4 regions of the Mesobacillus jeotgali genome follow, and region 1 is predicted to be linked to each of the others. Evidence: predicted binding sites of a transcription regulator. Region 1 holds the regulator's gene; each other region holds the start of a gene.
What was found. Region 1 encodes LexA, which represses DNA repair genes until DNA is damaged. Its sites were predicted from a motif close to CGAACATATGTTCG; they were not measured.
Positions count from the first base shown of each region.

Region 2: a site for LexA is predicted at 1,985-1,998, ahead of ruvA (Holliday junction branch migration protein RuvA). Genes of this name have one in related genera too.
Region 3: a site for LexA is predicted at 2,021-2,034, ahead of dndB (DNA sulfur modification protein DndB). Genes of this name have one in related genera too.
Region 4: a site for LexA is predicted at 1,709-1,722, ahead of FOF60_RS06110 (YhjD family protein). Genes of this name have one in related genera too.

Region 1 is NZ_CP109811.1:1,944,875-1,948,032, forward strand. Features, by position in the region: gene FOF60_RS09610 (ATP-dependent DNA helicase) at 1-558, shown strand, start outside; gene FOF60_RS09615 (hypothetical protein) at 604-807, opposite strand; gene lexA (transcriptional repressor LexA) at 979-1,602, opposite strand; gene FOF60_RS09625 (cell division suppressor protein YneA) at 1,757-2,071, shown strand; gene FOF60_RS09630 (YneB family resolvase-like protein) at 2,091-2,735, shown strand; gene FOF60_RS09635 (DUF896 domain-containing protein) at 2,814-3,047, shown strand.
Region 2 is NZ_CP109811.1:3,474,852-3,478,009, reverse strand. Features, by position in the region: gene FOF60_RS17900 (YhcN/YlaJ family sporulation lipoprotein) at 1-673, shown strand, start outside; gene FOF60_RS17895 (intercompartmental signaling factor BofC) at 805-1,365, shown strand; gene FOF60_RS17890 (hypothetical protein) at 1,531-1,716, opposite strand; gene FOF60_RS17885 (hypothetical protein) at 1,787-1,924, opposite strand; gene ruvA (Holliday junction branch migration protein RuvA) at 2,077-2,685, shown strand; gene ruvB (Holliday junction branch migration DNA helicase RuvB) at 2,756-3,158, shown strand, end outside.
Region 3 is NZ_CP109811.1:2,178,101-2,181,258, forward strand. Features, by position in the region: gene dndC (DNA phosphorothioation system sulfurtransferase DndC) at 1-843, opposite strand, end outside; gene dndB (DNA sulfur modification protein DndB) at 845-1,942, opposite strand; gene dptF (DNA phosphorothioation-dependent restriction protein DptF) at 2,147-3,158, shown strand, end outside.
Region 4 is NZ_CP109811.1:1,223,379-1,226,536, reverse strand. Features, by position in the region: gene FOF60_RS06115 (S9 family peptidase) at 1-1,401, opposite strand, end outside; gene FOF60_RS06110 (YhjD family protein) at 1,750-2,139, shown strand; gene FOF60_RS06105 (competence protein ComK) at 2,157-2,735, opposite strand; gene FOF60_RS06100 (IDEAL domain-containing protein) at 2,968-3,158, shown strand, end outside.

The DNA.
Region 1 (3,158 bases):
TTTGAGTATGAAGAGCAAATGGAACTGGTTGCACACAGTGAGGATGATGAAATAAAGAAATGGGACAAAATAGGAGAAGACCTTAGGTCCAGCAATGGCAGCTCTCTTGTTCTGTTCTCGTCCGAACAAGAGATGGAACGATTCCGGGCATGGACTGAAAATCAAGAATGGAGTTTCCCTATCTTGTTTGAGGGAGACCGTGAAATTAGTGAAACCGTTAAGGGATTCCAGAATGGCATTGCAACCGTTCTATGTTCATACAGTCTATGGGAAGGATTGGATGTCCCGGGAGAGTCATTAATCCAAGTCATCATCTCGTCCTTGCCATTCCCGCCTCATGACCCAGTCTTCCAGGCGAAAAGAAAGCATGCGGATAATCCAGCTGCAGAGGTTGATATACCTTATATGCTGCTCCGCCTAAGACAGGGAATGGGCCGCTTGATCAGAAGCAGCCAGGATAGCGGAACAGTGCATGTATGGCTGACTGCAAATCAAAAAGCAGCGTACTTTGAAGAAATAAAAGGTGTGCTGCCTGTTCAAAATATTCAATGGAAATAGAAAAATCCCGAAAGGACAATCCTTTCGGGATTTTTCAGTTAGATGTTAGCCTCTGCAGCCACATTTTCTATGGCGGCGGTCACGATCGTCATCCCGATCATCCCGAGCGCCTGCTACTAAATCCTCAAGTATACAACGGCGCACAGCACGGCAGAGGTCATCAAAATCAACAGTTGCCCTGACTTTGTCTCTGTCCCGGTTAGGGAAAAACACGCCAGCTACATCATTATCATTTCGATTGTATCCCATTAGAAACTCAACTCCTTTCCATCATGAAAGATACTTACACAATATCTTATGTGGAGAGGGACAAGTTGTCAGGGTCTCTACCTATTTTTTTCATAAATGTGCTAGTCTCATATAGAAGTAGTTAAAAAGTTTAGCAGATAGAAAAAAGCAAGCGAAGGCCGCTTGCTTTTTTTAATGCATATGGCGGTATACACCAATGACTTTACCAAGAATGGATACATTTCGAAGGATAATTGGATCCATCGTAGGGTTTTCCGGCTGCAGCCTGAAATAATCCTTTTCCTTGAAGAAGCGCTTTACTGTTGCTTCATCATCCTCTGTCATCGCAACAACAATGTCTCCGTTATTAGCTGTTTTCTGCTGCTTGACAATAACGTAGTCGCCATCAAGAATGCCTGCTTCAATCATACTGTCCCCCATGATTTCGAGCATGAAAACCTGCTCATCATGTGGAACAAGGCGGTCAGGAAGAGGAAAGTACTCTTCTACATTTTCGATTGCGGTAATTGGCATACCAGCAGTTACTTTACCGACAACAGGTACATTGACCACTTTATATTTAGGGATGCGGCTATCTTCTTCTATTTCGAGAATTTCTATTGCACGCGGCTTAGTAGGATCGCGTCGGATCAAGCCTTTGCTTTCAAGTCTTGCAAGGTGTCCATGGACAGTGGAGCTGGAAGCAAGCCCCACAGCTTCACCGATTTCGCGTACGGATGGCGGATACCCTTTTTTCTTGACTTCACCTTTTATGAATTCAAATATATCTTGTTGACGCTTCGATAACTTTGTCATATTCACGCACCTCGTATATTTTCTTGTCCTAATTATACCATGTCTTTTCCACAGATACAAACATAAGTTCGAATTTTTAGGTTGACACAAAACAAATGTTCGATTTATAATAAAATCAATAAACCGAACATACATTCGTCAAGGGGTGCCGTAAATGAAAAAGCTTTGGGAAAACTATTCATATGCAATGATCCTGCTTGCTGTCAGCTTAATTTTTTCAATCGTCGCAAAAGCACAGTTAAATAACGAGGATGCATACATAACTGTTACTATAGAAGAAGGGCAATCATTATGGGAGATTGCTGAATCATTTGCCAGTGAACATAATCTTTCTGAAAATGAATTTATAAGCTGGGTAGAAAAAGAAAACGGAATTATAGGTGAAACAATCGTTCCAGGCGATGAGCTGGTAATCCCTGTGGAGGCTGAGCATATTGAACCAACACAGATTGCGGATGCGGAAAGATAGGATGAAATAAGGTGACAACATGAAAGCAATTATCTATTGCCGCGTAAGTACAACAAAGGAAACACAGGAAACTTCCCTGGCCAGACAGGAGGAAGAGCTGCTGCGGCTGGCAGGCAATTATGGTTTTGAAGTAGCTAGTATTATTAAGGAACAAGCTAGTGGTTATGATCTTGAGAGAGAAGGGATTCTTGAACTGCTGGAACTGATCAAGGATAAGAAGATTGGTGCCCTGTTGATTCAGGATGAGACGAGACTTGGAAGAGGAAATGCCAAAGTCGCGATTCTTCATTGCATCTTGAAAGAAAATGTAAAGTTATATAGTGTCTCCCACAGTGGGGAGCTCCAGTTATCCGAATCAGATTCGATGGTGCTCCAAATTGTCAGTATGGTGGAAGAGTATCAGAGGAAGATCCACAATATTAAAATCAAGCGTGGGATGAAACGAGCAGTTGAGCATGGATATAAACCGCAGCGCAACTTGAAAAATCAAGGTGAAAACTCCGGCCGGGAACGAAAAGAGATGCCGGTCGAGGAAATTGTCAGACTGCGTAATAACGGGCTTACCTTTGCTGAAATCGCAGCAACACTAAGGGGTTTTGGATATGACGTATCCAAAGCAACGGTAAACCGAAGATATCTTGAGTATACAGAGACAGAGGAATAAGAAAGCTCTATTCTTGTAAAATCCAAAAAATTTTAGTAAGATGACATTTGACGTAATTTTTTACAAAGGAGCTTTACAATGCTATCAAGTGATAAAATTGCTAGAATCAATGAACTGGCAAGGAAAGCAAAATCATCAAAGTTGACAGAAGAAGAAGCAAAGGAACAAACAAAGCTTCGTGCGGAATATCTACAATCTTTCCGATCTTCTATGCTTAATACACTTAAAGGTGTTACCATTGTGGATCCTGAAGGCAATGATGTTACCCCTGATAAGCTCAAAGAAGAAAAAACGAAGAACAAGCTTCATTAAATATATGAAAAAATGGAATACATACAGCATGTATTCCATTTTTATTTTGTTGTAAATTCTTTGACACCGACAAAAGCAGTATTACGATTACTTCCGGCTGTTCGGGCTATT
Region 2 (3,158 bases), 1.5 Mb from region 1:
GCTCACAATTGGGCTGACGGCTTGTAATGGAAATGAGGAATCCGCTGTACAGGACAGGAATGCCAACGGTGGGCAGCCACTTGGCTATTACTCGAACGAAAAAGGAAATGAAATTGACGTGATGGATGACAGAGAGGGTGCGATCACGGAAATTTTCGACCATAATTTTGGAAAAGAGGGAATGGCTGCAGAAAACCGGAAACGGAGGATGCTTCAGTCCAGAGATGAAAACGGCAATCCTCCGAATCCAACTGTCCCGCGTTCTGATCATGACCACAACTTTTTCCAAAGAGATAATAAATACAGCCGTGGTGATTTAAATTACCATGGACACCTGAGTGAGCAAAGGGGAAGCCGCCAGGCAAGAATCTACACAAATTCTGAGCAAGATAACAGATTGGCCCGCAAAGTAGGACTTGCTGCTGAGTCTGTCGCCAATGTTGATAAGGTAAGATCAGTTTTATTTGGCAGGAAAGTAGAAATTGCCGTGACCTATAAGGACAAGTCACAGAAAAAACAGACAGACAAGAAAATCAAACAGGTTGTCCTTCCATATACTGAAGACAGAGAACTACGGATCATCGAGGATGAAGGTACCTTCAGCAGATCAAGGAATATCGATTATGACCGGAGGAATGGAAATCCAAGGGAAAGCATAAACTTCAACCCGTAAGCAAGATAGAAGGCAGAGTAACCTTTGCCTTCTATTTTTCATGGTTACTTTAAATAGGATAAATAACTTCATTTTGGCTACACTATTAGTGAAAAAGAACAAATTTTAGCAAATAAGAGAGGTGGACAGCAATGGCTTCAATTAAATTATTAAAAGTATTAAGCTCAGCTGTTATGCTCCTAATTAGTCTATCAGGATACAGTTTAGTACTTCAGACAGAGCCAGTTTTTGCTGAGAAGCCTGAAGAAGCAGTCGATGAAATCAACGGACCTCTTAAGGTCACGATCATTTTGCAAAGAGTCTACCTTGATGGTGAAATGAGTGAGGAGCGGATTCAGGAAACGATTTGGTCTATGGAGGACTTTTGGGCAAAATATGACGAATGGCAGCTAGTAGATATGGAAGCGAACAAAGCGGTATTCAGGCAGGAATATGATGATATTTCGCCGCTGTTAAAGGCAAATGGATATTTTGGGCTGTCAGATGAAGGGGTCCTGACTATTTTTAATGGAAGGCCGGATGGTTCGAATATTATCCAATCTTTCTTTCAGATTGACCTTGGCAGACTTGAAAGTATTAAGCGGAATCAATTGAAGAAAGGCATACCAATCCGGAATAAACAATGTTATGAAGAGGTATTGGAGACTTTTAAACCATATACAGTGATAGAAAACAGTGAAGAGCCAGGCTGACTGGCTCTTATTTGTGTTTTCCCGCTTTTATTACTGGCTAAGAAAGTATAAATTTATCCACTTAGATTAGTGTCTAGCTCCAGCGCCTAGCCAGTTTTCATCCCTGAATTTGCTCCCCGAGTATCTTGCGAGAAGCGTTAGCTTTGAGCAGCTCGAGACGTTTGTCTAGCTGCGGCTCCTAACTCCTCGAGACGATTGTCTAGTTTCGTCTCCTAGAAACTCCGAAACTTCAACTCCGCCGGCAGAAGCAAAAAGCGCTTCTTTGTCGGAGTCTCCAGTTTCTGCGTTTCTGGACAGTCGGCTATACTTTTCGATTTCGGTCCTGCCAATGAAGTCAAAAAACGACTTCACTGTCAGGCCCTCCAACGCTTGTCGGAGTTGGGCAGTCGCCTCCGCTTTTCGAATTGTCTAGTTTCACCTCCTAGAAACTCCGAAACTTCAACTCCGCCGGCAGAAGCAAAAAGCGCTTCTTTGTCGGAGTCTCCAGTTTCTGGTTTCTGGACAGTCGGCTATACTTTTCGATTTCGGTCCGCCCGATGAAGTCAAAGAGCGACTTCACCGGTCCGCCCTCCAACGCTTGTCGGGGCTGACCAAGGCACTTGCGCTTTTCTTATAAAAATGATCATACGTTCGCCTTTTTGCATATTTTTATTCATACCTTTAAAAGGAGTATGTTAAAATGAGTTACAGCAAAGCAGAGGGGCGAGAGAATTGTATGAATTCATAAAAGGTACCGTCGACTTCGTCGGTCCTGAATATATAGTCATTGAAAATGGCGGGATTGGGTATCAAATCATGACACCAAACCCATTTGTATTTACAAAAGAAGCAGGTAAAGAGATTTGTATTTATACATATCATTATGTCAGAGAAGACCTGATTGCACTATATGGATTCAAGAATCGAGAAGAAAAGGCGCTTTTCACAAGGCTCTTGAATGTTTCTGGAATCGGTCCGAAAGGGGCTCTGGCCATCCTGGCATCGGGTGAGCCTGGTCAGGTGGTTCAGGCAATTGAAAATGAGGATGAGTCGTTCCTGGTCAAATTCCCTGGAGTAGGAAAGAAGACCGCCAGACAAATGATTCTCGATCTGAAAGGGAAACTTCATGACCTTGTGCCGGATTACTTACCAAATCTTTTCAATTCGGACGAGGTTGCTGCCACAATAAGCCAGTCAGCCGAATTTGATGAGGCGGTTTTGGCACTTAAGGCGCTGGGTTACTCTGAAAAAGAAATCCGCAAAATAACTCCAGATTTAAAGAAGGAAACATTGACGACAGATCAATATATAAAGAAAGCTTTACAGAAGCTATTAAAGTAATGCTGAGTTAAAATAGACCAATACCATTGAGGAGATCGGTTAACCAGCTTATTAGAAGGGTGAGAAACTGATGGAAGAGCGAATCATCTCCAGTGAAGCGGGCGACCAGGATGTTTCATTTGAGCAGAGCCTGCGTCCGCAGACACTCAGGCAATATATCGGCCAGGATAAAGTAAAAGCAAATCTTGAGGTATTTATTGAAGCGGCCAAAATGAGGCGTGAAACGCTGGACCATGTGCTGCTCTACGGACCGCCTGGTTTGGGCAAGACGACACTCGCAGCAATCATCGCCAATGAAATGGGAGTCAACCTCAGGACGACATCCGGACCGGCGATCGAAAGGCCCGGGGACCTGGCAGCCATCCTGACGGCATTGGAGCCTGGCGATGTCCTGTTCATTGATGAAATTCACAGACTCCCAAGGACGATTGAAGAAGTACTCTATCCTGCTATGGAAGACTTTTGCCTTGATA
Region 3 (3,158 bases), 230 kb from region 1:
TCCGCTTTGGATAAATCCGCTCAATGCCTTATCTTCATTGACTACAGTACAAACCCAGCATCCAAAACGGCTGTTTCCGCAAGATCCGGCTGATTCTTTTATTGTCTTATCCACTACCAATGGACATTCACCACTGCTAGAATCCTGATATAGTCTGTGTAATTCATGATTATCATCACCCCAAGGAGAAGGGAAGTTCAATAAGTAATCCCATACATCATCTAATGTGAAGCTTCTTATTGGTGCATAAACATAAGCATTAGATAATGTGGAATGTCTCATAAAAGTTTTTCCTTCAACTGTGTGCGAGCGAATGACATTGCCTCTAGTAGCACTTTCATCCTCTCGTACACCTAGAACCATGATCACTTCTCCAAATGAGGAGACTTTATCCATTATAAATTGGTTCGCAGGGTCGATCTTAAGACGGTCGGTACACCATCTAAATTGCTGGTTTGGGGTAGGGTAGCCTTTACCGATAATATTCACCCAAAATGATTGTTCAAATTCAGGTTTTACTTTATGCGTTTCGATCGGCAAATTTCTATTTAGCGCTTCTTCTTGAATTCTTCTTAACGTCTGGTTAATAGAATTTATAATTAAAGGTGTTTCAACTAGTGTATCAGAGGAGATTACATAAACTTTTTTATGCAGTTCTTCACTGTCCATCTCAGTTAGGGCTTCAAATACTAATTGTACAACCACAGTGGAGTCTTTCCCACCACTGTATCCAACCACCCAAGGTCGATTATCTTCTTTATAAGCTGCTTTAATTCTTTCTTTTGCTTCCTCTATATGAGGGTTGTTTTTAGATAAAAGATTACTAATGATGCCGTTAGCCATGTTAAACTACTCCTTGAAAAAATTTATCTTCCAGTGCCTGTTCAGCTTCAGTTAGTGGCAGGCCAATTAATTGTTTAATTTTATTTGAGGTTAGTTGAATTGTATAAGAAGTTTTTTGAATCCGGCCATTGTGATTAAAAGCTCGACCGAGCCAGTCTTGGTTATTACTTCTATTCCAATCAATCTTGGATAGCATATTTAAATATTTTGGCAAGTCTTGTTCGTGATACCTTCTTAAATAATTTCCAACAATGCCAAGTGCTTCAATAAATACACCGTGTCCAACAATATAGGTTTCTCTTAATTCTTTCGGTGACAACTCTTTAGACAACACGTGATTCCATTCTTTAATAGAATCACATAAGACAGACCAAAACAACCTTAGGAAATCTTCATCTTCTTGGGTTATTTGATCACCCTTAGATTTACCCAACAATTTAAGGTTGGTATTAAAGATGTGATTCAAAGCCAAAATCTTGGGTGAGTTTTTCGAAAGAGAAACTCTTTCCTTGTCCGTATACCTATTTAGTAATGGGGTGGTTAGGATGATATCCTTTGTCAACAATGACAACCGATCTCTATGATCATATAAAATACCAATAGATGATGTAGTATTCACAGCATGTCTATTTAAATCTGAAAAAATTTGTTGTGATTTTCTTAAGCCTTCATCATGGAAAAATACAACGGAGATTGTTTCATTCCCTAATTCAGGAGAAATCTTTAAAGCCTCTTCAATTGCTGCTCTTCTATGCTGTCCGTCATTGATTAGAAATCTAGCATCCAGAGCAATTCTTAACTGACCTAGATCCTTGGCAGATGGGTCATTAATGAAAGGAACAAAGCTTAAGTCACCATCAACAGAAGCTGTGATAGAAGAAAAGACGTAATCTTTTTGATTATCGACTATGTAATTTGTTAATTCTGGTATACGAGCCTTATTTAAAATTCTTTGGGCTCTATGCTCAGGAGGAATTTCTTCTTCATCAAAAAGAAAGATCTTAGGAATAATCCTCAAAGGGCACATAGCAACAAAATATTCTTTTCCAGCCTGGATTCCTCTAATGGCAGGAAAGTTGTAACTAAACGTAGCATCCATTTTACCGCCTCCGTATTTACGTACGTAATTTTATGTTTTTATTATAAAACTAATCTGTTGTACAAGCAATAAAAAAGACGAACCTTTATTCGTGTTGGAATTGGCAACCAATTGTAAAAATCTTGATCAAACCATAAGGCTTAGGCTAAAGAATGTGCTAAAATCATTTATATAAGAAGAAATGATTCATTCGGAGGGTAATAAATGAGTTCCAATGAAGTGTATTTATTAAGTTTTCTTGAAGATTCGATCCCGGCTGCTGCCTACAGCGCGAAGAAAATGGAAGAACTAATATTCGAAGATGCTAGCAGTTCGATCATTAAAGGTAGATTATTTGCTGAAGAAATCCTATCTGAAGTTTTTAAAATAGAGAAACTAGAAGTTCCTTATCAATCTTCACTTTACGATAAGATCAATATACTTACTAGAGAAGAAATTATTAATAGGGATATACAGCAGGCATTTGATACGATCCGGCTATCCGGAAACAAAGCTGCGCATAATGCAAACTTTAATGATATCACTGAAGCTTTTAAGTTACATAAAGAGATGTATAAAGTGGGTGTATGGTTTGTCGAAGTTTATTCTTCAGGTCAGCTTAAGATCCCGCCATACGAAGCACCAAAACCAAAGAATAAGGTGCCCCAAAAAGAGGAATTTACTGAATTAATCAACAAACAGATCTTAGAATTGTTGGGTTTAGGAAAGCTTGATAACGTTCAGAAAGCTAATGTCGTCAATAAGGACCCTAAGGAAACAGAAACAATAAAGGATGGAAAATCACCCGAGACACTAATCAAGAAAGATCTTGCTCAAGGAGAAAGCTACTTAATGAGAGAATTGAGAAGGTTAAAAGAATCTTCTCAGGAAGCGATTGAAAATGCTAACCACTTTAGTTCATTTAAAGACTATATGCACGTAGATCGCAAAATTCAATTAGACCTAGAAGAAATTCTAGAACGAAACAAAGGGATAGAAAAAGGAAGCTTGATATTACTCTGTGGTAGTGTCGGTGACGGAAAGTCGCACTTGCTTGCCTACCTAAAAGAGAAAAAACCAGAATTGATCAGTGATTATAAAATATTTAATGATGCAACCGAAAGTTTTTCACCGAACAAAAATTCCATTGAAACACTGGAAGAGGTTTTAAGTGGTTTTTCAGATGAGAACTTGGAGTATTCTAATGACAAGATTATATTAGCAATCAATATGGGAG
Region 4 (3,158 bases), 720 kb from region 1:
GAGAACTCCGTAGCCCTCAGCCGCCAGGACCTGAAATTCATTGAAGTATGAGTTCGCATACATAGCGTGCGGTCCTCCGTGTACTTCAAGAATCAGCGGATATTTCTTTCCTTCTTCATACCCGGCCGGCTTCATGATCCAGCCATGCAGAGGGGTGCCGTCACTTGCTTCGAAAGTAATTGGCTCTGGCTTCGATAAAGTGACAGACTCCAGGACCTTTTCATTGATGGACGTCAGTTTTTTCATTTCCCCAGTGGTTACTTCAAGCTCGAACAATTCTCCCGGCTGCACCGGAGTGCTGATGGCTGCAATGATTCTCTGGTTTTTACGGTCAAGAGTGTACCCATAAACATGCTGCTGGTCAAGAAGTGCCGGATATACTTCGCCATCAAGATTCGCAAAATATAACACGGTGTTTCCCTGGTCGCTGGCAAGGAAGTAAAAGCTAGTGCCATCTTCGCCCCAGATCAACCCCGGGCTATGCGCTCCCTGGTGGAAGTCCGCAGCAACTGCGTCCCCCACAAGGATATCCATGTTTTCTGTGACGCATTGGAGGCTTCCAGTCTCCAAATTCTGTACCCAAAGCTGAGTTAACGTTGCGTTCTCAAACTCTCGCTCATGCCCCGTGTAGCCAAGATACTTTCCGTCAGGAGAGAAGACAGCATTCCCGAAATAACCCGTGCCGTTTGTCAGTTTCGTTTTCTTACCTGTCTCAATGTCCATCAGCCATAGATCACTTTTAAAAGAGAAATCACGTTCAGGTGACTCATCTGCCGACAATACAAGGCTTTTACCATCAGGAGACCAGCATTGCACGTGATAGTCCACTTCACCTTTTGCCACAAGCTCCGCTTTGCCATCTGCAAGATTGACGATGACTGTCTGCTTGTATCTTCCGTCCCAGAAACCAGCTGCATCTGATTTATATTTCATTTCCTCAGCTACGAACGGTTCCAGCTTCTTGTCGTCTTTCTTATCTTCTGCTTTTTCGAGCAAATCCTCATCAGGCTTCAAGGATACGGAACAGGCGATTCTCTCTCCATCCGGAGACCAGACTGGTCCATTCGCACCATTCTTGAAATCAGTTGCCTGCTTTGCCTCCCCGCCTGCAGAATCCAGTACGAATATCTGGTTCTTGCCGCTGCGGTTAGATACGAAAGCCAGCTTCGTTCCGTCCGGTGACCACCTTGGGGAATGGTTGCGGTTTTCACCGTAAGTCCATTGCTTCGGCTCTCCGCCTTCTTCAATGTCAATTATGTATAAATTAGAGACATAATCATTTTTACTCTCCAGCATCTCTGTCTGTACAAACACACACTTCTTTCCATCAGGTGAAAACTGAGGGTCAGTAACGGACTTTAATTCAAATAAATCCTCTGCTTTGATAAATCTTTTTTCCATCTCGGTAGCCATCCTTCCAAAGTTAAAATTATTCACTTTATATTTCGATAACAGAAATAAATCTCCTGCTTTTACTTTAATCTTTTCTGAAAGGCCCACAAATTAGGCTGTTGATTTTCGTTCCAGGCGCTTCGCTTTCCACTACAATCAACAGGAGTAAAAAACAACATTTAACTTTAACAATGCCTTCAAAAAAAGCCCTTCTCCACCAGCACTGCAAGTTTCCTTTTGTTTTGGAGAAGATGATAGGGATGAGTAAATTTTTTTATCCTCTTGAAATCCTCTTCAAAATCCAGTACGATAATTACGAACAAACGTTCTTATTTTATACAGAAGGGACAGAGTAAAATGACAAGGATTCCTGAGAAAGACCGTGATATTATGGAGCAGGCTATCTATTTGCCGATGGTATTGGTCGTGCTCAACCGGGATCTTTCTGTCGTTGAAAATAGTCCATTTAAATTAAAGAAGCCCTATTTGGAACTAATTGAAGAAACAATGAAAGCAGTCCAGAAAGAACTCTTTATCGTGAAAAGCTACCTCAAAAAGAATAATCTTAAGGTTGAAGAAGTAAAGCGGGATGACGCCTTCACCATGTTCCTCTTCATCTACAAAGGCTACGAAGAACAGCATAACTATTTCAATCCCCGAATACGCAACAAAGTCCAAGAGCTGATGGTCCATTACCTTTTCAAACGGTTTAAACCCATGACAGCAGAACAAAAAGAATCCGGCTGAAAAACCGGATTCTTTATTCAGTCCTTATATACCTCACTGACGAGGCTTGCATGAGGATATCCTTGCGATTCACTGAATTTTGGCCCATGAAGAAGATATAGCGCTTTACGTTCAGTGTCTTTCATCCGCTGCATGAATTTGGTGCGCAACAGGGATGTCCGCAGCAGCTGGTTTTCAAATGAATGATGGGATACCGGAAGAATCAGGGTTTTCTTATTCCTGAAGGTAACCTGTGTACTGTGGGCATCCACCTTCTTATGGAATAATACATGTTCATGTGAAACCCATATGCAATCCGGTTTTGTAGGTGAGCTTGTAGGCATGAAATAAATGGAGCTTATAGGGTCGATGATGATCGGGGTTTTGTGGGTGATCCCGGTAAGCTGTTTCGTTCCCTCTTTTCTGCCATCGTAACTGCTTCCAAAATATTTGCAGCTTTTCTTAACGATATCTATTGGTCTGAACGGGGATAAATACTCCTCCTCCAGCTCGATCACCCTGGAGTAAATCCTGCTGCCGTATTCTTCAGGAATAATTATCATGGTAAAAGGATTTATTTCGTACTCTTCTACTAAGTTCTTTGTATTACCTGTCATTCCTTCACCTCCTAAAATACCTTATACCCTATTTTACCATAAGTGTTTAAATTTTCTTTAGTTACAGAAAAAGTTCTATTTTTAGCCACATTTAGCGTTTAGATATAAATTTTCTAAAAATTATAAAAATTTAGTTGATTATCTTTTCGATAATCCATATAATATAAAAAAGGTCTAAGAGGTGAGGTCAGTGAAAGAAAAATCGTATTCTGAAACCATGAAGGCTAGTGTGATGAAACGCATTAAAGCCAAGGAATCTTTTGTTCTGGACCTGTATGTTGACATGCTTATTTCCGAAATTCAGCTGAACACCAGAAAAGAAAAACTGATGTCGAAAATTGATAAAGCAATCGATGAAAGAGACAAAATCCTGTTCTTAACATTGACGGAAGAATTGAAGGATCTCAACAAACAATTTGGCAC